DNA from 4 places in the Protofrankia sp. CiP1_Cm_nod2 genome. Region 4 is predicted to be linked to each of the others. Evidence: predicted binding sites of a transcription regulator. Region 4 holds the regulator's gene; each other region holds the start of a gene.

Region 1 (7,479 bases), on a different contig from region 4:
TCAGTGGCGTCCGCGGAGACTACGCGACCCCGGGTGACGTCCGGCGGAGCCAGAACTGGATCGGGGCGCCCGGCTGCACCCTCGACACCGCCACCTACGTCCCGCCTCCCCCGGAACGGCTGTGGGAGTGCCTGGACCTGTTCGAGAAGCACCTGCACACCGACCACGACCTGCCACCACTGGTCACGATCGCATGCGCGCACTACCAGTTCGAGGCCATCCACCCGTTCCTCGACGGCAACGGGCGGGTCGGCCGACTCCTGGTCGTCCTGCTGCTGGCTGAATGGGGACTGCTCGACACGCCCATGCTGGACATCTCGGCCTGGATCGAACCGCGGCGCGACGAGTACTACGCCCATCTGCTGCGGGTCTCCACGCACGGGGAGTGGGCAGGATGGGTGGAGTTCTTCCTCCGCGGGGTCGCCGAACAGGCCCGGGACGCGGTGCGGCGTTCCACCGCGCTGCACAACCTGCGGAACGACTACCGCGCCCGGGTCAGCACCGCGCGCTCGTCCGGGCTGCTGGCGGCGCTGGTGGACGCGCTGTTCGACATACCGGCGCTGACCGTCAGCCGGGCACGGCGCATTCTCGACGTGACGCACCGTTCCGCCAGTCTGAACGTCGCGAAGCTGGTCGAGAGCGGAATCCTCACCGAGGTGCCCGGGCGAGCCCGCAACCGCCTGTTCATCGCGGACGGCATCCTACGGACGATCGAGGGAGAACCGGACACGTCCGCCCGGTAGCACCCCTGGGCCGGTCGCCCCGGCAGGGCCGCCGACGCCGGCTGGCGTTGTGATACTTACCTATCACCGACGCAGCCTTGTGATACCTAACAGCCCGGTAGGTATCACAAGGCCGCTGTCACAAGGCCGCCGGGGTTTCGCCCACGCCTGGTCGCCGGGATGTGGGCGCAAGCCCGGCAAGGTCGAGGAGCCGCCGCGTACCCGGAGGGTACGCAAGGTGACGAGAAACGCCGCCGGGGTTCCGCCCACGCCCGGCGAGGTCAGAAGGCGTCGGCAGGGTGGTAGATCCCCCAGACCGAGCGCAGGGCGTGGCAGACCTCGCCGACCGTGGCCCGGGCGCGCAGCGCCTCCTTCAGTGGGTAGAGGACGTTGTCGGTGCCCTGCGCGGCGGCCTTCACCGCGTCCAGATGGCGGGTCACCTCGGCGTTGTCGCGGTCGGCGCGCAGGGTGGCCAGCCGGGCCGACTGGTCGGCCTCGATCGCCGGGTCGACCCGCAGCGGGTCGTACTGCTCCTCCTGCTCGGCACGGAAGCGGTTGACGCCGACCACGGTGCGTGAACCGTCCTCGATGCCCTGCATGACCGCGTAGGCGGAGTTCTCGATCTCGCTCTTCTGGTAGCCCTGCTCGATCGCGGCGACGGCTCCGCCGCGCTTCTCGACCTGCTCCATGAGCTCGCGGGCGGCCTGCTCGACATCGTCGGTGAGGGCCTCGACCGCGTAGGAGCCGGCGAACGGGTCGACGGTGGCGGTGATGTCCGTCTCGTAGGCGAGCACCTGCTGGGTACGCAGCGCCAGGGTCGCGGCCTTGACCGTCGGCAGGGCGATGGCCTCGTCGTAGGAGTTCGTGTGCAGGCTCTGGGTGCCGCCCAGCACGGCGGCGAGGCCCTGTACCGCGACCCGGACCAGGTTGACCTCGGGCTGCTGCGCGGTGAGCTGTACGCCCGCGGTCTGGGTGTGGAAGCGCAGCATCATCGACTTGGGGTTCGTCGCGCCGAAGGTGTTCTTCATCACGTCCGCCCAGATCCGGCGGGCGGCGCGGAATTTCGCCACCTCCTCCAGCAGGGTCGTGCGGGAGACGAAGAAGAAGGACAGCCGGGGGGCGAACTCGTCCACGGCGAGCCCCGCCTCGACGGCGGCCCGGACGTAGGCGATGCCGTTGGCGAGGGTGAAAGCGATCTCCTGCGCGGGGGTGGCCCCGGCCTCGGCCATGTGGTAGCCGGAAATCGAGATCGTGTTCCACCGGGGGATCTCGTTGCGGCAGTACGCAAACGTGTCGGCGATCAGCCGCAGGGACGGCGCGGGCGGATAGATGTAGGTACCGCGGGCGATGTATTCCTTGAGGACGTCGTTCTGAATGGTTCCGGTGATCTTCGAGCCGGGGACGCCCTGCTCCTCGGCGACCAGCTGGTATAGCAGCAGCAGGACGGACGCCGGCGCGTTGATGGTCATCGACGTGGAGACCTTGTCCAGCGGGATGCCGGCGAAGAGCACCCGCATGTCCTCGATCGAGTCGATCGCCACCCCGACCTTCCCGACCTCGCCGTGAGCGATCGGGTCGTCGGAGTCATAACCCATCTGGGTGGGCAGGTCGAACGCGACCGAAAGCCCGCCGGTGCCCGCGGCGACAAGCGAGTGATACCGCTCGTTGGACTCCCTGGCGGTGCCGAAACCGGCGTACTGCCGCATTGTCCACGGCTTGCCGGTGTACATGGTCGGGTAGACGCCCCGGGTGAACGGATACTCACCGGGTGAACCCAGGCGCTCCGTCAGGCCCGCGGGCAGATCGGATGCACTGTAAACCGGCTTGATCGGCTGGCCGGACTCCGACAGACGCTCGCTCATGGCCAGATCGTAGGGAAACCCGGCCCACTCATGCGCGATTCTCACGCCGGGTTCACCGCCGTCACGGCAACGGCCTGACGGGATCGCCGACGGGATGGACCACGAGATGGCCGACGAAGCGGCAAGGAGCACGGCTGAACCACTCCGGATCACTCCCGACGCGCCAGCCCGCGCCCGGCGAGGACCGGCAGACCGGAGGTGACCGCGGCCAGATGACCACAGCGAGGGAGCCGTCGGCTTCAGGGACCCGCCTCGCCGCTCCCGTCGCCCCGAGGCGGCCTCGCCGGCCGAGGGCGACCGGGTGGCCACGCCCCGCGGCAGCCGCCCGGACCCAGCCACAAAGCAGGCAAAAGCGATTATTTTTATCGATGTCAGCCAGGAAAACACACATGCGCCCACGATTACGTCTACCGTTGATGGAAAGACTCCACGGCGCACGCCACCACCGGCGGAACCGACGCGCGGCCGCGCGGGTTCACGCTACCCGGCCGGCGCGACCCGCCGGGAGTCCGATCGGTTGTTTCCAGGACGGGAACGGGGCTGCCCATGACCGGCGACACCATAACCCAGTTGACCGTCGAGACGATCAGGGCGGAGCTTGTCGCGCTCTCGGCGGGACCGGGTTTGAACGTCGAGAAACTCAGGAGCTCGCCTCTGGTACGGCTGCTGCCCCCGGCACCTGGAGAATGGTCGGACGACCAACGCGCCGCCGCATTACAGAACATCATAGTCGAGTGCTGTCACGCCATCCCCCAGGAAAAACTGCGGACCGGTGCCCAGATCGGTTTCAACATTGACGGCGAGAATCCGGGTGAGCCGTCCCTGACGGCCCGGATCGACGCACTCGCCCGCCGCCGGGGCCGACACGAGCGAACCGTACGGGAATGGTTCTACCGGGGGACCGTCGAGGCCGCGCTCCTGCTCAGGCAGCGGGTCGCGGAGCTCAGCGCCGGTGCCGGCTGGCAGGACTACCTGGCCGGCAGCGGTGCGCCGGGCCTCCTCGACGCCAGCCGGCCGCGGTTTCTCCTTGACCGGGCCGAGCTGCTGGTACGACTTTCCGGCCGGATCCCGACGGAAGTGCTGATATTCCGGTCCCTGGTCGCCCTCGACGACGGGATCGACCACTACGTGGCGACCACCCGCTATCACAGCGACCCGCGACCCGAGGTGATCTCCGTCGAAGCGCTGGCGAACTGCGCGGTCCGGCGCTCCACCTTCATCCCGAACGGGTACGAGGTGACCGAGCTCGAGTTCTCGGCGGCGCTTTCCCCCGGCGACCGCGTTTCCTTTGTGTACCGGCTGCGCATACACACCGACCGCGAGATGACACCGGTCCTGAACTACACACCGAAAGAGCAGCAGAACAGCCGATACACGGTACAGCTCCAGTTCGACCCGACGGTACCACCCGTCCGCGTCTGGTATTTCAGCGGCGTGCTCGGCCCGGAGGCCCGGCTGCATCCGGACGACGAGGAGCACTGGCTTGTGCCGAGCAGCCTCGGATACGTCCGCAAGGACTTCGTCGAGCTTTCCCGCGGGCTCCACTACGGGGTGGCCTGGGACTGGCCCCGGGTCCCGGGTGGCCCAGCCACCCGGGACCATCCGGACCACGACTTCCGCCCCGCCGCCGGCCCCCCGGGCCGCTGACGCACGATCATGACCAACCGTCGGCCACCAGGCACCGGCCCGGCGCAACCGGACTTTATAGATCATTATGGATGCCTCTCGTATGCGGTCTGCGTCCTGCGCCTGTGCGGAGGGCCGGGAGAGCGATCGTCGTCAGGGGTGAAAATGTCCATATAAGCGACTATACTCGTACATATGTTCGATACCAGGGTGGGCGACCCAGCCCCGGCTGGCACGGCGGTTCCGGCCCCGCCGCCAGCGCCGACGGGCCGCGCCGAGTGCGGTGGCCCGCCAGCGCTGGCGGGCTGTGACATGGCCGGCCGTCTGCCGGTGGTGGCCTCCTGTGACTCGGACGGCTGCCTGTCCCTGATGGCCGCGGTGCGGCGGCGGATCGCCGGGCTGGAGGCGGTCATGCTGCGTGCCCAGGCCCGTCTCGCCGCGTTGCGGCCCACCCCGCCCGGGGAGGGGAACCCGGCCGGGCCGGGGTGGGCCGCGGAGGAGATCGCCGCCGAACTCGCCCTGTCCCCGGCCGCTGCCGCGGCCAGCGTGGAGCTTGCGGTCACCGTCGTCGACCGGCTGCCGGCCACCCTGGCCGCGCTGGAGACCGGGGCGATCGATCTGGGTCGGGTCCGCGCGGTCGCCGAGACAACCGCCGCCCTGTCCGCAGACAAAGCCGCCGCGGTCGAGCGGAAGGTGCTGGCCCGGGGTGGGCGGGGCAGTCCCAGCCTGTTCCGTCAGGCGTTGCGCCGGGCCGTTCTCAGCGCCGACCCGGACGGCGCGCGGCGACGGCACGCCCACGCCCGCAAAGGTCGGGAGGTGCAGCTTCGTCCGGCCGAGGACGGGATGGCCGAACTGTGGGCGTTGCTGCCCGCCCTCGACGCCCAAGCCGCCTACCAGCGCCTCGATGCCCTCGCCCGCGCGGTCGCCGACCCGGACGAGCCCCCTGGCATGACCATCCCCCACACCGGCCCGGACGAACGCCCCAGCATGGACGCCCGCCGCGCCGACGCCCTCGTCGACCTGCTCCTCGGCCGCGACCGGGGAGCTGAGGTGTCCGTGGAGGTCGGGATACTCGTCTCCGCCGCGACCCTCGCCGCGGTCAGCGACACCCCCGGGGAACTCGCCGGCTACGGGCCGATCCCCGCAGAAACCGTCCGGGAGCTCGCCCGGGAGGCGACCTGGCGGCGGATCTTCACCGACCCCGCCCAGGGCGACCGGCCGATCGAGGTCGGCCGCCGCTTCCCCGCACCCGGCCTCGCCCGGCTGCTGCGCACGCGGCAGCGGACCTGCCGTTTCCCGGGCTGCCGGAAACCTGCCCAGTTCTGCGACCTCGACCACATCCAGCCGCACAGCGCCGGCGGACCCACCAGCGAAGAGAATCTACTGACCTTGTGCCGGCGCCACCACAGGGCCAAACACGAGGGCGGCTGGACGGTTCAACGCACCGACGGTGACACCGCGATGTGGACCAGCCCGACCGGACGGGTCTACCCCAGCATCCCCGAACCCTGGGACGTCGAGCCCGCCGGGCTCATAACTCGGAGGTCAGACAACGACCCCGTCTCGCAAGCAGGATCCCCGCGAGCAGACATTCCCAGAACGCGCAACACGGGAACGGATGCCTCCACAGCAGGAATATCGAGAACGAGCGCATCAGCAGCTCCAGGAGCCCCGGGGACGGACACGTACAGCGGGGGAGGTACCCACGGCGTGAGAAAAAGGGCCGGCGCCCACGGTCCGGACACGGACAGAACCAGACGGGACAGCGTTCTGGATCTCGGCTCACCACCCTTCTGAGATCGCTTCACCGCCGCTTTCCAGAGGCGTCCTACCACCCGCCTGTGGCATCCACGTGGGCAGCGACCCCGGCTATGGCACCTCTCGATGATCATAATGGCCATGGCATTCTCGACAGTCTCGACGCCGGACGCTCAGACACCGAATATTCAGCAGCATCAAGGGGCCGGATGACCCGGAGGCCCGAGCCGATCGAGACAGGCGCAGCGAGATAGCCGCAGAAGGCGCTATCCGATGCCGCGAATTATTCCTCTACATAATATTTTCAGGGCTCCGAGCGATGACAGTTTCCGTCTACTGATTCGACCGTATGGGTGGTGGTGCCGTGGGATGAGCGAGGGGCCAGGCCGTGGAGGGTCAGTACCTCGGATGCCTTCGATATCACCCCAAATATGGGTAAACCGGGCGGCTTGCGAATCAGAGCGGCGGATCAGGGCTGCGGAGCGAGTCAGAACAGCAAGTCACCGTCAGGGCAGCAGGCCAGCGCAGCAGGCCAGCGCAGCAGGCCAGCGCAGCAGGCCAGCGCAGCAACGGAGCGGAACACGCCGGGGCGGGACCGAAGCTAGAGTCACCACATGCGGGACACCATTGCCGTGCAGACGGCTACTGGGCCGGGTGCGCAGGCCGCTGCGGAGGCGACGGCTGCCGCGGCGCGGCTGGCCGAGATCACAGGTGTCGGACGGCACGACATCGCCATCGTGCTCGGCAGTGGATGGCTGCCCGCCGCGGACGTGCTGGCCGCGACCGGCACAGTGACCGGCGAGGTGGCCGTCGCCGAACTCGCCGGTTTTCCGCCGCCGAGTGCCCCCGGCCACGCCGGGACGGTGCGCTCGGTTGCCCTCGGTGGACGTCATCTTCTGCTGTTCCTCGGCCGGGTCCACGCCTACGAGGGCTATCACCCCCGGGTCGTCGCCCATGGTGTCCGCACAGCCTGTGCCGCGGGTGTGTCCACCGTGGTGCTCACCAACGCCGCCGGCGGGCTGCGCGAGGACCACACTGTCGGCCAGCCCGTACTGATCTCCGACCATCTGAACCTCACCGGCCGTTCACCCCTGATCGGGCCGCAGTTCGTCGACCTCACCGACGCCTACTCCCCGCGGCTACGCGCGCTGGCGCGAGCCGCCGACCCGGCCCTCACCGAAGGGGTCTACGCGGCGCTGCCCGGGCCGCACTTCGAGACCCCGGCCGAGATCCGGATGCTGCGGACGCTCGGCGCCGACCTGGTCGGCATGTCGACCGTGCACGAGACGATCACTGCGCGGGCCGAGGGCGCCGAGGTGCTGGCGCTGTCCCTGGTGACCAACCTGGCCGCCGGCATGACCGACGAGCCGATCGACCACACCGACGTGCTGGCCGCCGGCGCCGAGGCGGCCGGACGCATGGGCGCACTGCTCGCCTCGATCATCACCAGGCTGTGATCGGTCGAGATGGACGGCGTCCGCCGGGACAACACGTCCATCAGGATGGCCGCG
Region 2 (7,479 bases), on a different contig from region 4:
TCAGCGGGCTGCGGATGCTCCCGCTGCTCGCCGGTATTCTGTTGACGTCCATCGGGTCGGGCCGACTGATCAGCGTTATCGGGCACTACAAGTGGTTTGTCGTGGCAGGCACCGTCGGAGCCACTGCCGGGCTCTTTCTGCTCAGTCATGTCAGCGCCGGCACGAGCGCGCTGGAACTCGGTCTGTGGATGTTCGTCACGGGGCTCGGCCTCGGCCTCCTCCTGCAGAACGTCCTGTTGGCCGTACAGAATTCTGTCGACCCGCGGGACATGGGCGCCGCGACCTCCAGCGTGACATTTCTGCGTACCATGGGGGGCGCGATCGGCGCGTCCGCCCTGGGGGCGGTGCTCACCGCCCAGCTGGCCACGAACATCGCCCTCCGGGTACCGGGCGCGCAGACCGGCAGCGCTGCCGCCAACCGTTTTGTCTCAGCTCCGCGCGAGGTCGCGGGGCTGGCCGCGCCGATACGTGAAGCGGTACGGACCGCCTATGCCGACTCGCTCGGCCGGGTCTTTCTGGTGGCCGTTCCGATCGGGATCGCCGCGTTCGCGATCAGCCTGTTCCTCCGGGATGCCGAACTACGCGGAGCGGCCGCCACCTCCCGGACCGACGCGTCGGGGAACACGGTGGAAGCCAGCCGTACCGACGACAGCCGCGACCGCGGACCGGGGGCGAAGCGATCGGCTGCCGGCGTGTCCGGGGAGCAGACTGTTGCTCACGCAATCGCTTTGGGGCCAGACGAAAAGATCATGCGCGTAGGGCCCGCGAAGTCACAGAAGAACCCGCCCCTCAGGGGGCACGAATCGTAGGAGAAGCCTGGAGAGGAGAACATCATGACCGTACCGGGCAGCGCCGTCGAGAAGCTCACCGGCACCTGGGCGATCGACCCCGTTCACAGCCGGTCCGGCTTCGCCGTCCGACACGCGATGGTGGCGACCGTCCGGGGCAGTTTCAGGTCCTTCGAGGGCGCACTGCGCCTCGACGGCTCCACTCCCACGGCCTCACATGCCACGATCAGCATCGACACCGACAGCATCGACACCGGGAACGCCGACCGCGACACCCATCTACGCTCCCCCGACTTCCTTGATGCCGGCACGCATCCGACGATCACCTTCACCAGCACGGGCATCAGGCCAGGAAGCGGCCAGGACAGCTACGTGGCCACCGGCGGCCTGACCATCCACGGCACGACGCGCGTGGTCGAGGTAGCGGTCGAGTTCCAGGGCAGCGCGGTGGACCCGTCCGGCCACAGTCGGGTGGGATTCGCCGCCACGTCATCCCTCAGCCGGAAGGACTTCGGCCTCACCTGGAACGCGCCGCTGGAGGCGGGAGGCGTCCTCATCGGCGACAAAGTCACGATCGATGCTGACATCTCGGCCATCAGGACGTTCTGATCAGGACCGCACAGGACCAACGGCCGACAGCCGCGCCAGCGGTCAAGAACCGCCCTGATCCAGAACCCGGGACCGCTCGGGCCGCCGGTAGGCCGGCCACACCGCGCCGGCCGGGCATCCCGGCGCACCCGGCCGGAGCCGCCCGCCGGCCGGGCCAGCGCGCGGCGGACGGGCACGGCACGAACGGCCGGGACACCGTTCGCCCTGAGCAGCGGAGCAGCGGAAAGACGCCGTGGCGCCGGGGAGCGGGAGCCGCCCAGGGCCGGCATCGAGGACTGGCGGCGCCCGGCGCGGGGAACCACTTGTCCAGGTCGGAAGGTATGAGCGACCCTGGAGATGACAATCATGATGACGACGGCAGAGACGCACCGTCACCACGGCGGAGCTTCGGGCACGGTCTGGATGGCAGGGCTCTTCCTGGGAATCGCGGTGACGGTTCTCGGCGCGCTCCTGGTCGCCCATCCCTTCGCCGCCGCGCGCACACTGGCGATCCTGATCGGTGTCGGGCTGGTGCTGGCCGGAATCATGGACATGGCCGCGACGACCCGTGCGGGTGAGGACGCCTCCGCTCTCTTCGGTGTCCTGCTCGTGATCGGCGGGATCGTCGCACTCGCCTGGCCGGGTGTCACCTTGTGGACACTGGCCCTCATCGTCGGTATCTGCCTGCTGGTGGCCGGTGCCGTGCGTGTCGCCATGGCCGGCTACGCGCACGGGCACGGACGCCCATGGGGGTGGGGCCTGTTCATCGGTCTCCTGGCGATGGGCATCGGCATTCTCGCCCTGGTGTGGCCGTCGGCCACCGTCTTCATCCTGGCGGTGATATTCGGGATCGAGCTGATCGTGCACGGCGTCGCACAGATCACGCGCGCTCTTGCGGTCCGCCGGGAGTCGCGAGCCTGATACCCAGGACCCGGATCGCCGGCCCGGCCGGCTCGGGCGGAGCCGGCCGGCTTCCACCGACATTCCCGGGCGGGGATCGCCGGGCACCGGCAGCGCTTGTGGCCGCGGCCAGAGCCGCTCCGGTCATCCGTGTTGCCAGAGCGCGGGGCCACCGGGACATCGCCCCCGGTGGCCGGCCTGCCCGACACGCTCGATATCGAACATATGTTCGGGTATCGTACTTCTATGCCCCTCCAGTGCAGCCTGTTGACCATCGGTGATCCCGAGGTCACTACCAGCCCGGCATTCAGCCGTATCCACCTCGATGGGACGTCGTGGGCCGACGTGGCACCCGGGTGGCTGCGCGGCGCCGACGACCTTTACGAGACCCTCGCCAGCGAGGTCCCGTGGCGGCAGGGCCGACGGTGGATGTACGAGCGCATGGTCGACGATCCACGGCTGTCACGGTGGTACAAGGCCGCCGAACCCCTCCCCCATCCCATCCTGGCTACTATACGTAGCTCTCTGTGCGCGCATTATCAGGTGCCGTTCGGCTCGGTCGGGCTCAACTTCTACCGGGACGGTGACGACAGCGTCGCGTTCCACCGCGACCGTGAGCTGCGCAGGCTCGGCAACACCCTGATAGCGATCGTGACGCTGGGGGCACGGCGTCCCTTCCGGCTCCGTCCACGCGGTGGTGGCGCCGGCCGGACGCTGCTCCCCGCGTCCGGAGATCTTCTGGTGATAGGCGGCCGCTGCCAGGCCGACTGGGAGCACGCGGTCCCGAAAGTCGCTTCCTGCGGCCCGCGGATCAGCGCGTCCTGGCGGTGGGCCGCGTGAGGGGCCTCCTCGTCAGCTTCAGAACGCTCTCACCGGCGCGCCTGGAGCGCGTCATCCGGCGGATGGCCCATGGACGGAAGTCACTCACGGTCGACCGGGGCCGCACCGGAGCGGGCGGCCCGCGAGCCCACGCCGTCCCCGTCGCCGGCCGGGGTGACCGGCTCCAGCAGATGCGGGCCGTTGTTACGCACGTTGCCGACCTGGGTGTCGACCGGGTAGGCGCGCAGCACTCCGGCTGGCGCGGGTCCGAGCATGCTGGTCAGCACCGCCGGATCGGCCAGGGCAGGATCAAGCCAGTGCGACCAGTCCGCCGGAGGAAGGACGACCGGCGAGCGTGGATGCAGGGACTCCAGACCGGCCGGCGCCGTAGTGGTGATGATGGTGAAGGTCGCGAGCGTGCCGCCCGTGGGCGGACGCCACAGCTCGTACAGTCCCGCGAGCGCGGCGAGTTCGCCGTCGACCGGGCGTACCAGGTACGGCTGCGCGCGCCGGGCCTCCTTGGTCCGCTGCCACTCGTAGTAACCCGTGATCGGGACGAGGCAGCGGCGGGCCCGCAGCGCGGCACGGAACGCGGGTTTGGCCGCCACGGTCTCCGCCCTGGCATTGATCATTTTGTTGCCGATGGCGGCGTCCTTGGCCCACGAGGGCACCAGGCCCCAGCGCGCCAGCCGCAGCCGGGGAGCCGGTGTCGGCTGCTGGCCCGGCGGGATGACGACCACCGGCGCCGAAGCGGTCGGCGCGACGTTGAAATTCGGTTGTACGCCGCCTGTCTCGTCACGCGCGGAGAACGACTCTGCGAGCTGCTGCCCACCCAGGGCGTTGGCGTAGCGACCGCACATGTGTTCGTAGTGTGCCAGACAACCACCCGTACCGCATGGCCTCCGCTGGTGCCCGCCCGACCTCTGGCGGGCGCCGGCGGCAACCGCCCACCGAGGCCGTGCCCATCAGAGCCGTGCCTGCCAGAGCCGTGCCCACCAAAGCTGTGTCTGCCGAAACCATGTCCGCCAAGGGCACGCCTGCCGGGAGCCCGGCTCCCGGGAGCCGGGCGTGGAGCACGGTATGCCCGCGCCACACAGTCACCGCACGGGCCACCACCACACGGACCGTTGCCGTCCGGGCGGCCGTCACACGGGCTGCTACCGCACGAGCCATTCGGCCGACATGACAAGGCAGAACAGGGAGACGAAGGCGAAGAACAGCACCCACAGCCCCGCGGGCATGCCGGTCAGCCGGGCCAGCTGATCCGGATCCGACGTCGGCGCACGTCCCCGGCTGCGGGTCCGCTGCACCTCGATGATCGGCCGCAGCCCACCGAAGAGGAGGAACCAGGTGATGGACATGGCGAACAACTGCTGGGGACGCTCCGAGGCCAGGACCGACACGGCCACGACGGTCCCGATGCTGAGCACGATGGACAGCACGCCGAAGGCGTTGCGGATGGCGACGAGCACCCCCAGGAGCAGGACGACACTCAGCCGCAGCATCAGGCTCACCTGATCGACCGCGAGCAGGGCGGCGGCGCCGAGGCCGAGCAACGAGGGCGTGATGTAGCCGGCCGCGACCGTGACGACGACGCCCGGCCCGGTCGGCCGCCCGGCCGACACGGTCACACCGGACGTGTCGGAATGCAGCCGGATACCACCGAGCCGCCGGCCGCTGCCGACCGCGGCCAGCGCATGCCCTCCCTCATGAGCAATGGTGATCACATGCCGGGCCAGCGGCCACAGCCGGCTGTCGAGCACCACGACAAAGGCGATCACAGCACCTACCAGCGCCGTCCAACGCGGCGGATCCCCCGAGCTGAGCAGATGCGTCCACTCGTCAGGCGTCGTACGTCTCCTATCCGATCGTGTCCAACCGGTACCGCTGACGGCCCCTGGGATGCCGATGTAGCTGATGCCGATGTGGCTGATGCCGATGTGGCTCAGGTGGAGCTGAGTATGCAATGCTGCGGAGAACGATCGTCGAGTGCCTGTCCGACACGGCCTGCCCGCCCTTCCGGCATGGTCTCCCGGCGGCTCGCGACGACTCACGGTACGATCGGCCAGCTACTTTTCGTGGCCGATCGAAATCGATCATCCCAACGTGACACAGTTGGGACAACACAGATAGGCGGGAGGTCAGGAGCGGGTGGCGGAACTCGTCTACAAGCCAGTGATCCGCTTCGCGCTCGGCTTCTTCAAGGCGCTCGATCTCAGGCTCGACGTCCGAGGCCAGGAGCACATACCGGCCACAGGCGGATGCGTCGTCGTCATCAACCACGTCTCCTACCTGGACTTTGCCCTCGCCGGCGTCCCGTTCTGGCGCTCCCACCGACGCCTGGTCCGCTTCATGGCCAAGCACGACGTCTTCTCCCACCCGATCGCCGGGCCCCTCATGCGCGGGATGCGCCATATTCCCGTGGACCGGTCGGCGGGCGCGGGGTCCTACCACCACGCGGTGGCGGCGCTGCGGGCCGGCGAGCTCGTGGGGATCTTCCCCGAGTCGACGCTCAACCGCAGCTTCTGCCTCCAGCCCTTCAAGACCGGGGCGGCTCGGATGGCCGTCGAAGCCAATGTCCCGGCGCTGCCGATGGCCGTCTGGGGCAGCCAGCGCATTCTGACCAAGGGGCGGCCGCGCAACTTCCGTGCCGCGCGCGGCGCCACGGTCTCGATCGTCGTCGGCGAACCGATCCCGCCCGCCGAGCTCGCACCCGCGGCGGCCGGCACCCAACTGCTCTCGGATGCCGTGTTGAAACTGCTGACCGATGCCCAGCGTGACTACCCACCGCCACTCCCGGGTGAATCGCCATGGTGGCTGCCGGCCCATCTCGGTGGCAGCGCGCCCACACCCGAGACGGTCGCCCGGGAGCAGGCCGAGTCACGCGACAAGAAGTAACGTCCCTTATACGACATCCGCGGAGACGCGAAGGTGTCTGGATCTTCCTGGAACAGCCCGAAAACACATCCGTTCCCATACCGGAAACGTCGCACCGTCAGCACATCCGAAGCGACACGAACACTTTCACCCGGTAACGTCGGAGATCCGCCTGCCCGGCAGGCCGGTACGCCAGCCGCGAGCTGAGCGGCCCCCCATCACTAATCGATCAGTCAAAAAACCCGATTCAGGCAACCCGGAGCCATCGGACAGTCACTAAACCTACCGATACCCAACGGGTTGACTTTTAAGTCACGACTGACATCTACGGAAAGAGCTGTCCCGAAGGCGACAGGCGACGGCGCACGCTTCACCTGGCCAACCGCTCACCTGGCCAACCGCGTCCCAGATGTCAACAACGGTGGCATGTCCCAATGGCGACAGCCAATGACGAGCGGGGCCACGGGCTGCAGCCGGCCCGGCGACAGGCGTCTGCGTCCCGGCCGAGCTTATAGCACGGGGCCAAAAGTAGCTGGGCGAAGGGTACTCCGGGGATTTCAGCACCACGACCGTCCAGCCCATGCCGGTGGCCCACGGGCACTCCTGGACAAGGCAAAGGCTACTGTCGGACAACATCCAGACCCCAAATGTGTCAAGGCTCTCTAGGGAGACCGGACGACCCATTGGTAACCTCAAGCACCAACAACATTTGTACTACCCCACTTGGTTCACCGGTTCCACGTTTATACAGACCTACCTGTTCGTCGTCGACGGAGGCGCCCACGATGGCTGTACAAGAGCTGGCGATGCCTGCTGCTAGCAGGGTCGGCACGGTGGTCGCGATCGGGCAGCAGGTCCGGGTCCCGAAAACCGCCGAACTCGTCGCGGCACACCTTCGCCGCCGCATCGTGCGGGGAGAGCTCGTGGAGGGCGATGCCCTCCCACCCGAGGCCACCCTCATGGAGCAGTTCGGGGTCTCCCGGCCGACGCTGCGCGAGGCCTTCCGGGTCCTGGAATCCGAAGCCCTGATCACGGTCAGGCGCGGCGCGCATGGTGGCGCGCGCGTACACATCCCGAACGGGGACATCGCGGCCCGCTACGCCGCGTTGGTCCTGGAATACCGCGGGACGACCCTTGCCGACATCCACCAGGCCCGCGCTGTGATCGAACCACCGTGCGTGGCGTTGCTGGCGGAGAATCGCGCCCAGGAAGACCTGGACAAGCTCCGGCTGGCGGTGAGCGAGACAGCGGCCGCCGTCAGCACCGACGACCCGGGCCAGTACCTGCAGGCCGATCTCGCCTTCCACGTCCTGCTGGTCAAGCTTGCCGGGAACACGACGCTGTCGGTGCTGTCAGGGATGCTGCGTCACATTCTCGATCTCGCGACGCTGTCCCACCCAGGCCCGGAACGCAGCGCCGAACAGCGGCTCGCCAGCCGTCGGCGCCTCCTGGAGCACGAGCGGGTCGTGGACCTCATCGAGGCACGTGAGGTCAGGGCCGCGGAAGA
Region 3 (7,479 bases), on a different contig from region 4:
GCGCGAGTATGGTTCACCCCGCCCGCCCGAGGGCCTGGAAAGCCCGGAGACGACGAAGAGCGGCCCACCCCTGAGATCAGGTGAATCCGCCCACCGGGACGCGCCGGAGCGTCCTCATGCCATACGCATAATCAGGAGTGGCCCAGCGCCCGGCGGCCCTCGGATGAACCCGCGAACCGACACCTGATCAGGCCAGGGCATCGGTCTCGCGGTTCGCGGACTCTGCCTCATAGCGCCACATCCCTGAGAAGGAGGGGCCGCCTCGCTGCGGCGAGATGCCTCCACTATGCAGACCAAACTGTGGTAACGCAAGAACTATTCATGAAGATCGAACAATTCATAATCCACCCACCCACAAGGGCGGATGGATAAATGATCTTGATGATTCGCCGCTCCCACGCGCCCGCTCCCGGACCGGAGCCCAGTCGGGCAAGCAGCCCAGCAGGCCGGCTAGGATGCTGGTCAGCCCCCACAAGAGGCGAGCCATTCGTCGATGCTCCAGTCGGCCAGCCCACCCGCATAGCCGACGACTCGACGAGCATAGACGACCCGCCGGCGTCCGGAGGAAGATGAGTAGGGCCTCCGCGACCCCGGGAGTCGGGAACCCGGCCCCGCGGGCCTTGCGGGCTCTGTTCCCGCAGCCCCGGCGCGAAAACACGATCGCGCCGACCATGACCCGCCGGACACCGGGCCGTTCCGCCCTGCCCTTCATCGCGACCAGGAGCCACCGTGAGCACCAGCACGCCAGGTATAGTCATTGCTACATCCTGCGACTATTCGGGAAGTTGTCCAACCGTCTACCAGGAGGGCCCCGATACCGTCCTGGTACAGGGATACGTGGTCAACTCCGGTCACAACATGCCGGACGGCGAGTCCATGGTCCGCATCCCGGTCGCGCTCCTGCGCCAGGCCGCCCAGGCGCTCCAGGCCTGACCGGCCCCCGGCCAGCTCACCCACACGGCCTGAAGGAACCCCGCACACGACGAACCCGCGCACGAGCCGCCGCGGCGGCGCGAACATCACCCGTCACCGCGCCGCTGTCATTCCGGCCAGCCAGGGAGCTGGGCCGCTCGGATCTCCGGACCAACTCGGAAGGGTATGGCATGAGGAACCTCCCGGACGACGACGCGTCAGGCCGAGCGGCCGGGGCGCAGCTGGGAGCCGAACTCGCGGCCCTGCGGCACCGGCACCGGCTCAGCGGCCAGGAGCTCGCCGGCCGGACCGGGATGAGCCAGTCCAAAATCTCCCGGATAGAGACCGGCGCGGTCACACCCGGCCCTGACGACGTCGAGGCAATCGTGCGTGCCCTCAACGAGCCGGAGCCTGTGGTGTCGCAGTTCCGGCAGGCCGCCGAACGCCTTGTGTCCGGCGCGGACCCGGTCATCGACCCCAGCCCCTACATCGGCCGCTTCCAGCCCCAGTACCTTGAGCACGAGTCCGCCGCCCAGGTCGTCCGCTTCTTCCAGCCGACCCTCGTGCCCGGCCTGTTGCAGACGAGCGAGTACGCACAGGCGATCATCCTGCGTTTCTGCGAGCTGTTCGACATCGACTACCTCGCCGAGGGCGCCCAGGCGGTCGCCCTGCGGATGGAACGGCAGCGCATCCTCTACGACGAACGGCGGACCTTCTACTTCGTGCTGCTGGAGTCGGTACTCGCCTATCCGGTGGCGGCACCCGCGGCCATGATCGCCCAAATCGACCGCATCCGGGATCTCGCGGACAGCCGGCCGAACATCACCATCGCTCTGGTCCCCAACGGGACCGAGCTCGTGGTGCCGCCGTCCAGCAGCATAGAAATACTGGACGAGAACCGCGCGCTCACCGAGGCGATACTGTCCGTGGTGTCGCACAAGAAGCCCGAAACCGTCCGGGTTCTTCTCCGGATCTTCGCTGAGCTCGAGAGCAAGGCGACCACCGACATCAACCCGATCCTCGACCGCCACCGCCGCGCCTACATCGACCAGATCCTCTCCGAACAACGCTGACCACACGCCCCGGGCCCGGCAGGGCAACCGCCGCGAGCCCGGTGGCAAGGCCGTGCTGGGCGAAGCCCACTTACCCGACGCCGTCGTGTCCTCGGGCCCGACCACCCCGACACCCTCACCTCGGCCTACAACCTCGTCGTCTATCTGGGCAGACTCGGCCGATATCAGGATGCCCGCGCCCTTGGCGAGGACATTCTGGCCAGACGCCGCCGGATCCTCGGCCCTCGTCACCGCGACACCCTCGGCGCCGAGGAAGCCCTCCAATGGTGGATCCACCAGGAATCGGCTGCTGGATGATGGACTACTACCTTGCCCCGCGGCTGGCACCGAACGGAAGTGGCGCTGGTCTGTCCGCGACCGCCGCCGGCATCGCCGCTGCCGCGGACAACGAACCGGAGGAAGCCAACCGGCGGATGCGGACAGCGCCGCTACGAGCACCGGTTCTCTCCGTGAGGTGGCTGTCAGCCCCAGAGGGTGCTGATCGGCAGGGCGAAGACGCGGTCGTCGATGCGGAACGCGCGGGGGCCGGTATGCAGGACGGCTCCGGCGACGAAGCGCTCTTCGAGCTGGTCGCGTAGCCAGACGAGGTGGCGGGCGTCGGACGTGCTCGGCGCCGCGGTGGCTTTGATCTCCAGTGCGATGACCTGGTCGCCGCCGAGCTCGATCAGCAGGTCGATCTCGCGACGGCCGTCCTCCTGGCGCAGGTGATAGAGCCTGGGCTCCAGTGGGCTGAGGGCCAGTTCGGGACGGATCTGCGCGACGACGAACGTGTCGATGACGCGCCCGAGCAGGTGGCCGTCGCGCAGGACCGCGCGTGGCGTGGCCCGCAGCGCGGCACCGAGCAGTGACGAGTCCACGAGGTAGCGCTTGGGCCTCTTGACCAGGCGCTGTAGCCGCTGGGTGGACCATGCCGGTATCTGGTCGAGAACGAAGAGATTGGTCATGAGCCGCTCGTAGGCGACGACGGTCCGCCGGTCCAGGTTTGCGGCGCGCACGATGGTCTCGTCGGTCGTGACGGCGGCGGTGGTGAGCGCGAGGGCCTCGACATAGCGGCGGAGCCGGTCGGGGTCGCGGCGGGACTCGACGTGCTGGGCATCGCGGGTGACCAACTGGTCGAGGTAGCCGGTCAGCCAGGCGCGCCTGGCCAGACCGCTCAGGCGAAGGACGGTGTCCGGGAAACCGCCGCGTAGGGCGAGCTCGATGTAGCCAAGAAGATCTGGCGGGTCCGCGGGCACGGTGAGCGCGTCGAGTTCGGCGGTGGCCAGACGATCGATGAACAGTGTCCCGGGCGAGCGCCGATCGGCCTCCCTTACTGTGAGCCCGTAGAGGGGCAGCCGGATCACACGCCCGGTACCCGGCCAGGTCCGGGTCTCCAGGTCGGCCATGACGCTGCCGGTCAGCAGGAAGCGGCCCGGCCGGGGGTCGTCGTCGACCGCTCTCTTCACCGCGCCGAGGACATCGGGGACCTCCTGCCATTCATCGAGCAGGACCGGCTCGGGCAGCGCACGCAGCGCCGTGTCCGGATCGGCACGGAAGGCAGCGGCCTCGACTGGACGGTCGAGACGGACGGTGGAGCGGGCCAGCCGACGCGCGGTGGTTGTCTTGCCGGTCGCGCGGGGGCCCACCATCAGCAACGCCGGTAGCTGCGTCACCAGCTCCGAGAGCAGGGAGTCCACCATCCGCGGGACGTAGCCGGCAGCATCCATGATCTCAGGGTACCGATTTCCCGCAGCCTTGAATGCCGATCACCTGCACGCTTCAGTGCCGATCACCTGCGTCCTTCGATGCCGATCACCTGCATGTTTTGATGTCGATCACCTGCGAGGCCGGTAGGGGCGGGTCGATACGGGAGGGTGGAGCGGCGACTGGAGATCTTGAACTGATCGGTGGTGTGGAGCGTCGCGCTGTTCGGGTCAGCTGGCTGTTCGGGTCAGCCGGCCATGTCCATGAAGCGGGAGTAGTGGCCCTGGAAAGTGACGGTGACGGTGCCGGTCGGGCCGTTGCGGTGCTTGGCGACGATCAGGTCGGCCTCGCCGGCGCGGGCCGACTCCTTCTCCACGGCGTCCTCCCGGTACAGCAGGATCACGGCGTCCGCGTCCTGCTCCAGGGAGCCGGACTCGCGCAGGTCGGAGATCTGCGGGCGTTTGTCCGCGCGCTGCTCCGAGGCACGGTTGAGCTGGGAGATCGCCACCACCGGGATGTCGAGCTCCTTGGCGAGCAGCTTGAGCGAGCGCGATATCTCGCTGACCTCCTGCTGGCGGCTCTCGGTGCGCTTCGGCGAGGACATCAGCTGGAGGTAGTCGAGGACGATCATCCGCAGGCCGTTGCGCTGCTTCAGGCGGCGGGCCTTCGCCCGGATCTCCATCATGGTCAGGTGCGGGCTGTCGTCGATGAACAGGGGCGCGTCGGCGACCTCGCCCATCCGGCGGGCCAGGCGGGCCCAGTCGTCATCGGTGAGCCGGCCGGTGCGGATGTTCTGCAGGGACACCCGCGCCTCCGCCGACAGCAGCCGCATGGTGATCTCCATCCGGCTCATCTCCAGCGAGAAGATCACGGACGTCATGCCGTTACGGATCGACGCGGACCGGGCGAGGTCCAGCCCGAGTGTGCTCTTGCCGACGGCGGGCCTGGCCGCAATGATCCACAGTTGGCCGCCGTGGAGACCGTTGGTCAGCTCGTCGAGATCGTTGAAGCCGGTGGGGACGCCGGTCAGCGCGCCGTCGTGCCCCGCGATCGCCTCGATCTCCTCCAGCGCGGGGTTGAGCAGGTCGCCGAGGGGCGCGTAGTCCTCACTCGAGCGGCGTTCGGTGACCTCGTAGACGGCGGCCTGCGCGCGGTCGACCACCTCGTCCACGTCCTGGGCGGGGCCGTAGGCGAGCTGGACGATGCGGGTGCCCGCCTCGGCGAGACGGCGCAGAACAGCCTTCTCCGCGACGATGCGGGCGTAGTAGCCGGCGTTCGCCGCGGTCGGGACGCTGGAGATGAGGGTGTGCAGGTAGCCCGGCCCGCCGACGCGCTCGAGCAGGTCCCGTCGGGCGAGCTCGGCGGCGACGCTGATCACGTCAGCCGGCTCGCCACGGCCGTAGAGATCGCCGATGACGCCGTAGACCGTGCTGTGCGCGGGGCGGTAGAAGTCGCTCGCGGAGAGCACCTCGACGACGTCGGCGATCGCGTCCTTCGACAGCATCATGCCGCCCAGCGCGCTCTGCTCGGCGGCCAGATCATGCGGCGGCGTGCGGTCGAGCTCGACCGGCCCGCCGGAAGCGGCCCGGGCGCGGTCGACATCGGTCAGCGTCATGGCCGTGACCCCGTCATGATCGTGGCCCCCGTCATGCCTGCCCCTCTCCCGCGCGTCACAGTCCCGCGCAGTACGGTCCCGCGCAGTGCCGTCCCGCGCGGTACAGTTCCACACCACACCGTAGTCGAACATATGTTCGCCTACGGTGGTGGCCCCGTCAATCCTCGAGAGGTGTCTCGTCGAGCACTCCACCGGGCGTCGACTGTATGAGCGGGCCCGGCCGGCAGCCAAAAAGTTATCCACAGGCTCTGTGGATAACTTTGTGTACAACCCCGGAAAGGCTGGGGAAATCGCTGGGACAAGCCCGTCGGGGCTGTGGACAACCAGTCGGCGCCGGCGTCGACTGTGCTGCTATCAGCGCAGGAAGGGCGTCATCACCGTCCATCCCCTGTGGATGGAAGAAATTCGACGACGAATCGTACGCGGACCCCCGAACCGGCCTCCGCACGTCCAGCCGCCTGACGTCCAGCCGCCTGACGGTCAGCCGCCCAGGAAGCACAACGGGTGACCGCGACGCCGGCATCGGCCGGCCCAGCAGGAGCGTGCGCGCCCAAGGCAAAGGCCACGCGACAGAGATCATCGCGTGGCCTTTGCCCGTGCCCGCCCCGTCAGGGCGCCGGCCGCGGGCGGGCGGTCATCAGGCGGAGACGACGTCCAGCTTGACGGTCGCCACGACCTCCTGGTGCAGATGCACCGACACGGTGTGGGACCCGAGCGCCTTGATCGGCGAGGGCAGCTCGACCCGTCGACGGTCCAGGTCCGGGCCGCCGGCGGCGGCCACGGCCGCCACCACGTCCGCCGCTGTCACCGAACCGAACAGCCGGCCCTCCTTGCCCGCCCGGCTGACCAGCCGGATCGGCAGGGTAGCGAGCTGGCCGGCGATCTCCTTCGCCTGCCCGAGATCGCGTATCTCCCGGGCCGACCGGGCCCGACGGATCTGCTCGATCTGCTTCTCGGCGCCCCGGGTGGCCACGATCGCGTACCGGCGGGGAATGAGGTAGTTGCGCCCGTACCCCGCAGCGACCTGGACCGTGTCACCCGGGCTGCCGAGGCCGGGCACCTCATGGGTGAGGATGAGCTTCATCGTCATCCTCCTCAGCGGGCCGTCGAGGTGTAGGGCAGCAGGGCCATCTCCCGGCTGTTCTTCACCGCGATCGCGATGTCACGCTGGTGCTGGCTGCAGTTGCCGGTCACCCGCCGAGCGCGGATCTTGCCACGGTCGGAGATGAACTTCCGCAGCAGCGAGGTGTCCTTGTAGTCGATGTAGTCGGTCTTGTCCTTGCAGAACACGCAAACCTTCTTCTTCGGCTTGCGCACGGCCGCCTTGGCCATCGTGCACTCCTATGTCATGGCTTCGTCCCGGCGTCAGGGCCTCGGCCCGACGCCGGTGGGCTCGGCCCCGGTCAGGCGCTGCTGGGGATCGGCCGGATCAGAACGGGGGCTCCTCGGAGTAGCCGCCGGGCGACGCCGACCACGGGTCGTCGGCAGGCCCGCCGCCGTACCCCGAGCCGCCACCGGACGGCCCGCCGTAGCCACCGCCCGCGGGCGGCCCTCCGGACGCCGGCGGCCCACCGTATCCGCCAGGCTGCCCACCGTATCCGCCGCCGGCAGGGCCACCGCCACGACCGGCCTTGACGACCTTGGCGGTGGCGTACCGCAGCGACGGGCCGATCTCGTCGACGTCCAGCTCGACCACGGTCCGCTTCTCGCCCTCGCGGGTCTCGAACGACCGCTGCTTGAGCCGGCCCTGGACGATGACCCGGGCGCCCTTCTGCAACGACTCCGCGACATGCTCGGCGGCCTGCCGCCAGATGGAGCAGCGCAGGAACAGCGCGTCCCCGTCCTTCCACTCGTTGGTGGCCCGGTCGAGGGTGCGCGGGGTCGAGGCGACGGTGAAGCTGGCGACGGCCGCGCCGTTGGGCGTGAAACGGAGCTCGGGATCGTTCGTCAGGTTCCCGACCACCGTGATGACTGTCTCACCGGCCATGGGGCCGCTCCCTTCAGGCCGCGGCCCGCCGCCGCGGCTTCTTCTCGGGCAGCCGGATCACCTTGGTACGGATCACCGATTCGTTGAGGACGAGTTGACGGTCGAGTTCGGCGACGACGTCCGGCTCGGCGTGCAGGTCGATAATGGCGTAAATGCCCTCGAAACTCTTGCGGATCTCGTAGGCGAGCCGGCGGCGGCCCCAGACGTCG
Region 4 (7,479 bases):
CTCGACCTGCGCGAGCCTCGCGGTCCTACGAGCCGGATCGCCCGTCGACCCGCCGGTCGTCCTGCTGCCCGGTTACACCGGGAGCAAGGAGGACTTCCTGCCGATCATTCCGCGGCTCGCGCGGGCCGGGTTCGACGTGGTCGCGGTCGACCAGCACGGCCAGTACGAGTCACCCGCGGCCGACCCGGAGCGGGACTGCACGGTCGACGCGCTGGCCGGACACGTCGGCCGGGTGGCCGACGAGATCGGTCGCCCGGTGCACCTGCTCGGCCATTCCTTCGGGGGGCTGGTCGCGCGGACCGCGGTCATCGCCCGCCCGTCGTGCGTGGCAAGCCTCGTGCTGCTCAGCTCCGGCCCGGCCGGGATCGTCGGCCCTCGGCGGATCGCGCTGCAGGCCATGCGGGTGGTGTACAAGCGCAGCGGCCGGGACGCGGTATGGGCCGCCATGCGGGCCGCGGACACCGCCGTGTACCCGCCCGGTGGCCTGGAGTTCCTGGAGCGCCGGTTCTTCGCCAGCAGCAACGTCGGCCTGCGGGTGATGGGGGAGCAGCTGCTGAGCGAACCCGACCGGGTCGGTGAGCTCGCTGACGCCGTCAGCCAGGACGACGTACCCGTGCTGGTCGCCCACGGGGCCGCCGACGACGCCTGGCCGCCGCGTCTGCAGGCGGAGATGGCGGCACGCCTGGACGCCCGCTACGAGGTGATCGCCGGGGCGGCGCATTCGCCGGCGACCGAGAACCCGGAGGTCACCGCCGCGCTGCTGGTCGAGTTCTGGCGCAACGGCGTGGGCCAGCGGGCCGCGTAGGCCCGCCAGCCTCAGGCCAGCCTCAGGCCGGTTCGAGGAAGAAGCTGGTGAGCTGGGAGGCGAGCTCGGCCGGTACCCGGGCCCGCAGGACCGTGCCGGTCGCCGTGTGCTCGAGGCCGAGGACCTCCCCGCGGGCGTACACCCGGGAGACCAGGTCACCGCGGGTGAACGGCAGCAGCACGCACACCTCGACGTCGGGGTGGGGGACGCGCTCGGTCAGCTCCGCCACCAGGGCGGCCAGCCCCTCCCCGGTGCGCGCCGAGACGAGGAGCGCGCCGGGGACGGCGCGGCGCACCCGGGCGAGCACGTCCGGGCCGGCGGCGTCGATCTTGTTCACGACCAGCAGCTCGGGGACGTCCCCGGCGTCGATGTCGTTGATCACGGTGCGGACCGCGGAGATCTGTGACATCGGGTCGGGATGCGAGCCGTCGACGACGTGCAGCAGCAGGTCGGCGTCGGCGACCTCCTCCAGGGTGGAGCGGAACGCCTCCACGATCTGGTGCGGCAGGTGGCGGACGAAGCCGACGGTGTCGGCGAGGGTGAACGTCCGGCCGTCGGGCAGCGTGGCCCGCCGCACGGCCGGGTCCAGCGTGGCGAACAGGGCGTCCTCGACCAGCACCCCGGCGCCGGTCAGCCGGTTGAGCAGCGAGGACTTGCCGGCGTTGGTGTAGCCGGTGATCGCGACCGCGGGGATGCCGCTGCGCTGCCGCGCCGAGCGTTTGGTCGTCCGGACCGTCTTCATCCCGGCGAGCTCCCGGCGGAGCCTGGCCATGCGCGTGCGCAGCCGCCGCCGGTCCGTCTCGATCTTCGTCTCGCCGGGGCCGCGGGTGCCGATGCCACCACCGGCGCGGGACATCGACTCACCCCAGCCACGCAGCCGCGGCAGCATGTACTGCAGCTGCGCGAGCTCGACCTGGGCCTTGCCCTCCCGGGAGGTGGCGTGCTGGGCGAAGATGTCGAGGATCAGCGCGGTCCGGTCGATGACCTTGACCTTGACGACGTCCTCCAGCTGGCGCAGCTGGCCGGGGGTCAGCTCACCGTCGCAGACGACGGTGTCGGCGCCGGTGGCGGTGACGACGTCGCGCAGCTCACGCGCCTTGCCGGAGCCGACGTACGTCGCCGAGTCGGGAGTGTCCCGACGCTGGACGAGCGCGTCCAGGATGACCGAGCCGGCCGTGGCCGCCAGGGCGGCGAGCTCGGCCATGGAGGTCTCCGCCTCGGCGGCCGTGCCCGAGGTCCACACCCCGATGAGGACCACCCGCTCCAGCCGGAGCTGGCGGTACTCGACCTCGGTGACGTCGTCGAGCTCGGTTGCCAGGCCTGGTACCCGGCGCAGTGCCAGACGGTCGGCGAGGTCGAGCGCCTCGCCGGAGGCGTCGAAGAGGGCGGGAAACGTCATGTCGCTGCCTCCTTTATCGCAGGCTCCCACGTCCGTTCCGGGGCCGCGACCGAATTTTCTCGACCGGACGACGGTGGTTCCCGGTCAGATGACGGCGGCCATGCTGGCGGTGCCGGTGGCCCGGTCACCGCGGTCGGGCGCGGCGCGCCCGGCGCGTCCCGTGCCGCTGGCCGGCCGGGAGCGCCCGTGGCGCCGGTTCGGCCGGCCGCGGCCCAGGGCGATCATCCGGGCGTCGTCGGTGGGGACGGGCGGGCAGAACAGGCGGCCGGCTCCCCGGTCACAGTGCATCGCCGCCAGCCGGGACGCCGTGACCGCGCTGTCGACGCCCTCGGCGGTCACGACCAGCCGCCGCCGGTGGGCCAGTGTGATGATCGAGGCCAGGACAGCCTCGCCCTCCAGGTCCCGCTGCATCGCGTGCAGGAAGCGGCCATCGATCTTCACCATGTCCAGCGGCAGGACGTCGAGGGTGGACAGCGACGCGTACCAGGTGCCGAAGCCGTCGACGCCGATGGCCGGCCCGAACGAGCGCAGCCGGGCCAGCAGCCGGGGCACCCCGACGCGCGCGAGGCCGAGGGTCTGTTCGGTGAACTCCAGCCCGAGCGCTCCCGGCGGCAGCGCACGGCCGTGCAGGAGCTGTTCCACCTCGATCGCGAAACCGGGCCGGGTCAGCTGGTCGGCGGTCACGTTGACCCACAGCCGGGGCGGGCGGATCGCGGTTCCCGCGGCCATTTCGTGCCATGTCCGGGCCTCGGCCACGGCGGTGCGTAACACCCAGCGGCCGACCTGGTCGGACAGGCCCGCGGCCGCGGCGGCCGGCATGAACTGCGACGGGTTCATCAGCCCCCGGTCGGGATGGTGCCAGCGCAGGAACGCCTCCATCCCGGGGACCGACCCGGTGCGCAGGTCGACCTCGGGCTGGTAGTGCAGTTGTAACGACCCGTCGTCGAACGCGGCACACAGGGCCGGGACGAGGTTCAACTCGATCGCGGTCACACATGTCTCCAGACGACGGGTGTCTCCAGCCGGCGGGAAGAACGAGCCACGGAGTCGTCGCACGTTCAGGCCGAGTCGACCATGCCCGCCACCTGTTCGACGTCGGGACGGTCCAGCCAAATTATGCGAGGATCGCGCCGAAACCACGACCTTTGTCTGCGTGCAAGTCGGCGCGTCGCGGCGATTGTCGCGAGCCGGGCCGACTCGGCCGAATCGAGCGCGCCGTCGAGCCAGGCGAGAACCTGGGCGTAGCCCAGCGCCCGGGACGCGGTGGGGCCGTCCCGCAGGCCCATGTCGACGAGGGCGCGGACCTCCTCGATCATGCCGGCGGCCCACATACCGGCCACCCGGCCGGCGATCCTCTCGTCGAGCTGCGGGTGGTCGATGCCGAACTGGACCACGTCGTAGACCGAGCGGTGCTCCGGCAGGGAGGCGGTGAAGCCGCCGGTGAGCTCCACCACCTCCAGCGCGCGCACGATACGCCGGCCGTTGCCAGGCAGGATGGCCGCCGCCGCCGCCGGCGCCCGCGCGGCGAGATCGGCGTGCAGCGCGGCCGGGCCCCGCTCGGACAGCTCCCGCTCCAGCCGTCCCCGTACGGCCGGGTCGGTGCCGGGGAAGGCGAGGTCGTCGAGGACGGCCCGGACGTAGAGCCCGGAGCCGCCCACGAGCACCGGCGTGCGGCCGGCGGCCAGCAGGCCGTCGACGGCCTGCCGGGCCAGCGCCTGGTAGGACGCTACGTCGGCGGCGCGGGTGACCTCCCAGACATCGAGCAGGTGATGGGGGACACCACCGCGTTCCGCCGGCGGCACCTTGGCGGTGCCGATGTCCATCCCGCAGTAGAGCTGCATGGAGTCGGCGTTGACGATCTCACCGCCCAGCTCGGTGGCCAGCGCGATCGCCAGGTCGCTCTTGCCGGCCGCTGTCGGCCCGACGACAGCCACGACCCGGCCGGCGCGGTGCCGGTCGACACCTGTGCCCATGCTCACTCCCGGGAGGATCAGACCCGGCGAAGAACCGCGACGATCCGGCCGAGGATCGTCGCACTGTCACCCGGAATGTCAGCATAGGCCGGATTCTGCGGCTCGAGCCAGACGTGGCCGTCACGACGGCGCAGCGTCTTGACCGTCGCCTCGCCGTCGATCATCGCGGCGACGATCTCGCCGCTGTCCGCGACCGGCTGCTGGCGGACGACCACCCAGTCGCCGTCGCAGATCGCGGCGTTGACCATGGAGTCCCCGACGACCCGCAGGGTGAACAGGGTGCCCTCCCCCACGATCTCGCGGGGGAGCGGGAAGACCTCCTCGACCGCCTGCTCGGCGAGGATCGGCCCACCCGCGGCGATGCGGCCGAGGACCGGCACATAGGCCGCCTGTGCGGGGCCAGCCGCCGACGAGCCTGCCGCGAGCGTACCAACGGCGGGCGCCTGGCGTGGCACGGGGCGTACCGGTGCCTGCGCGGAGAGGACCTCCATGGCCCGCGGGCGGTGCGGGTCGCGGCGCAGGAAGCCCTTCTCCTCCAGCGTCTTGAGCTGGTGCGCGACGCTGGACGTGCTCGTGAGCCCCACCGCATCGCCGATTTCCCGCACGCTCGGCGGGTAGCCTCGGCGCTCGACGGCGTCGCGGATCACCTCAAGCACCCTGCGCTGGCGGGGGGTCAGGCCCGTGGCGTCCGCCGGCCCGTCCGGCAGGTCGCGCACGGAGCCGCGGGGTGGCCGGCCGCGGCGGGTGCGGTTGTCGTCGGTGGTCATCCCTGCCGTACTCCTTCGTTGTCGGTCATGGCAGACTTGCGCTCCCGGCATATCCGACGTTCTGCCGTGAACCGGAGCTGGCGGCCACGACCTGGATCTGACCTGAATCTGATCGCTACGACCGTAACCGCCGCGGCCGGATATCTCAAACGTCTGTTCGAGCGTGTCACGACGATTCCGTCGGGACCGTGCGGTACAAACTCGATCAGACGTTCGATCGAACGGATGTTCTTTGATCATGTTGTTGGAAGTGGTATGTGCTGGTGGAAGTTGGGGAGGTGGACGATGCGGGCGTCGGCTGAGCCTCCGCTGCGGCTGACCGGGCGGGGCCGGGTTGTCCTGATTGTCCTGGTCATGCTGGTGTCCTGCCTGGTGCTGTCCGTGGCCCGGGTGACGTCGTCGGCCGCGCCGACCGGGGACGACCGGCCGGTGCGCGTCCACGTGGTGCGTTCCGGGGAGACGCTGTGGGGCATCGCGCGCGCGCTGGCTCCCGACGGTGACACCCGGGTGGTCGTGGCCCGGCTGGCCGGCCTCAACCGGCTGGAGACGACCGATCTCGTCCCCGGTCAGATGCTCCGTCTGCCGTGACGGGCCTGCCATGACGGGCCTGTCATGACAGGTCCGCATGAAGGGTCTTCTGTGATGCATGTGTCATGAGGTTCCGCGGGTGGGCCAGCTTGCCAGCTCGTGGTGTCCGGTCCTAGTGTTGACCACAACATCTTGTAGTTACGTGGCTGTAAGTCGACAAGATCTTGGAGGTTGTGCGTGCGGTGTCCGTTCTGTCGGCACCCTGACAGCAAGGTTGTCGACAGCCGGGAGGCCGAGGAGGGCGCCGCGATCCGTCGCCGTCGGTCGTGCCCGTCCTGCGGCCGTCGTTTCACGACGATCGAAGAGGCGTCACTGCGAGTCATCAAGCGCAGCGGTGTCACCGAGCCGTTCAGCCGCGGGAAGGTGATCGCCGGCGTGCGGCGGGCATGCCAGGGGCGGCCGGTCCAGGCGGACGCGCTGGCCCGGCTCGCCCAGCTGGTCGAGGACACGCTGCGTGCCTCGGGGGCCGCCGAGGTCGCCTCGGACGAGATCGGCCGGGCGATCCTCGGGCCGCTGCGGGAGCTCGACGAGGTCGCCTACCTGCGGTTCGCCTCGGTGTACCTCTCCTTCGACTCGCTGGCGGACTTCGAGACGGCGATCACCGACCTGCGCGGGCGGGCCGACCGGGCGCCGTCGTAGCCACGCACCCCGACGCGACAGACAGCTGGTGAGAAACACCATCCGACCGACGCCAGACGAGGAGCGCCATGACCGACAACCGTGGCACGAAAGCGACCAAGGCCGCCCCCAGGGCCGGCACCAAGGCCGCCCCCAGGGCCGCTGGCCTGCAGGTGCGACGCGTCAACACCTCGCCGGGCGTCCACCCCTATGACGAGGTCACCTGGGAGCTGCGGGACGTCGTCATGACCAACTGGCGCGACGGCTCGGTCAACTTCGAGCAGCGCGGGGTGGAGTTCCCCGACTTCTGGTCGGTGAACGCCACGAACATCGTCACGAGCAAGTACTTCCGCGGCGCGCTCGGCAGCTCCGCCCGCGAGTGGTCCCTGCGCCAGCTCATCGACCGGGTCGTGCGCGCCTACGGCGCGGCCGGCACCGAGCACGGGTACTTCGCCTCGCCGGCGGACGCCGAGATCTTCGAGCACGAACTGACCTGGATGCTGCTGCACCAGGTGTTCAGCTTCAACAGCCCGGTGTGGTTCAACGTCGGCACCCCCGCGCCGCAGCAGGTCTCGGCCTGCTTCATCCTCTCGGTCGACGACACGATGGAGTCGATCCTCAACTGGTACCGGGAGGAGGGGCTGATCTTCAAGGGCGGGTCGGGCGCCGGGCTGAACCTGTCGCGTATCCGATCGTCGAAGGAGCTGCTGTCCTCCGGCGGCACCGCTTCGGGCCCGGTGAGCTTCATGCGCGGGGCCGACGCCTCGGCCGGCACGATCAAGTCGGGCGGCGCGACCAGGCGGGCCGCGAAGATGGTCGTGCTCGACGTCGACCATCCGGACATCGTCGACTTCGTCGAGACCAAGTCCCGCGAGGAGAGCAAGATCCGTGCGTTGCGGGACGCCGGCTTCGACATGGATCTCGGCGGCCGTGACATCGTCTCGGTGCAGTACCAGAACGCCAACAACTCCGTGCGGGTGACGGACGAGTTCATGCGGGCCGTCGTCGACGACGCCGGCTTCGACCTGCGGGCCAGGCTCGACGGGCGCACGATCGAGACCCTCCGGGCCCGGTCGCTGTTCCGCTCCATCGCCCAGGCGGCCTGGGACTGCGCGGATCCCGGGATCCAGTACGACGACACGATCAACGACTGGCACACCTGCCCGGAGTCCGGCCGGATCAGCGCCAGCAACCCGTGCAGCGAATACGTGCACCTGGACAACTCCAGCTGCAACCTGGCGTCGCTGAACCTGATGAAGTTCCTGCGCAAGGACCTCAGCTTCGACGCCGACGCGTTCGTGGCGGCCGTCGAGCTGATCATCACGGCGA

What was found. Region 4 encodes LexA, which represses DNA repair genes until DNA is damaged. Its sites were predicted from a motif close to CGAACNNNNGTTCG; they were not measured.
Region 1: NBW84_RS11955 (HNH endonuclease signature motif containing protein) is a predicted target of LexA. The motif match lies at 4,399-4,412, and genes of this name have one in related genera.
Region 2: NBW84_RS10270 (alpha-ketoglutarate-dependent dioxygenase AlkB) is a predicted target of LexA. The motif match lies at 2,495-2,508, and genes of this name have one in related genera.
Region 3: dnaB (replicative DNA helicase) is a predicted target of LexA. The motif match lies at 5,409-5,422, and genes of this name have one in related genera.

The regions. Positions count from the first base shown of each region.
Region 1 is NZ_CAKKTL010000089.1:2,338-9,816, forward strand. Features, by position in the region: gene NBW84_RS11940 (Fic/DOC family N-terminal domain-containing protein) at 1-743, shown strand, start outside; gene NBW84_RS11945 (methylmalonyl-CoA mutase family protein) at 1,004-2,584, opposite strand; gene NBW84_RS11950 (hypothetical protein) at 3,131-4,231, shown strand; gene NBW84_RS11955 (HNH endonuclease signature motif containing protein) at 4,523-6,007, shown strand; gene NBW84_RS11960 (purine-nucleoside phosphorylase) at 6,583-7,425, shown strand; gene NBW84_RS11965 (hypothetical protein) at 7,435-7,479, shown strand, end outside.
Region 2 is NZ_CAKKTL010000070.1:8,193-15,671, reverse strand. Features, by position in the region: partial or broken gene NBW84_RS10285 (MFS transporter) at 1-809, shown strand, start outside; gene NBW84_RS10280 (YceI family protein) at 834-1,397, shown strand; gene NBW84_RS10275 (DUF308 domain-containing protein) at 1,743-2,297, shown strand; gene NBW84_RS10270 (alpha-ketoglutarate-dependent dioxygenase AlkB) at 2,523-3,116, shown strand; gene NBW84_RS10265 (SOS response-associated peptidase) at 3,197-3,955, opposite strand; gene NBW84_RS10260 (M50 family metallopeptidase) at 4,253-4,876, opposite strand; gene NBW84_RS10255 (lysophospholipid acyltransferase family protein) at 5,247-5,993, shown strand; gene NBW84_RS10250 (FadR/GntR family transcriptional regulator) at 6,758-7,479, shown strand, end outside.
Region 3 is NZ_CAKKTL010000016.1:5,160-12,638, reverse strand. Features, by position in the region: gene NBW84_RS03175 (hypothetical protein) at 730-933, shown strand; gene NBW84_RS03170 (helix-turn-helix domain-containing protein) at 1,104-1,985, shown strand; partial or broken gene NBW84_RS24050 (tetratricopeptide repeat protein) at 2,055-2,282, shown strand; gene NBW84_RS03155 (DUF4143 domain-containing protein) at 2,447-3,691, opposite strand; gene dnaB (replicative DNA helicase) at 3,916-5,283, opposite strand; gene rplI (50S ribosomal protein L9) at 5,921-6,367, opposite strand; gene rpsR (30S ribosomal protein S18) at 6,379-6,615, opposite strand; gene NBW84_RS03135 (single-stranded DNA-binding protein) at 6,713-7,270, opposite strand; gene rpsF (30S ribosomal protein S6) at 7,284-7,479, opposite strand, start outside.
Region 4 is NZ_CAKKTL010000093.1:352-7,830, forward strand. Features, by position in the region: gene NBW84_RS12315 (alpha/beta fold hydrolase) at 1-805, shown strand, start outside; gene hflX (GTPase HflX) at 828-2,204, opposite strand; gene NBW84_RS12325 (EAL domain-containing protein) at 2,289-3,197, opposite strand; gene miaA (tRNA (adenosine(37)-N6)-dimethylallyltransferase MiaA) at 3,263-4,177, opposite strand; gene lexA (transcriptional repressor LexA) at 4,195-4,944, opposite strand; gene NBW84_RS12340 (LysM peptidoglycan-binding domain-containing protein) at 5,230-5,532, shown strand; gene nrdR (transcriptional regulator NrdR) at 5,710-6,171, shown strand; gene NBW84_RS12350 (vitamin B12-dependent ribonucleotide reductase) at 6,240-7,479, shown strand, end outside.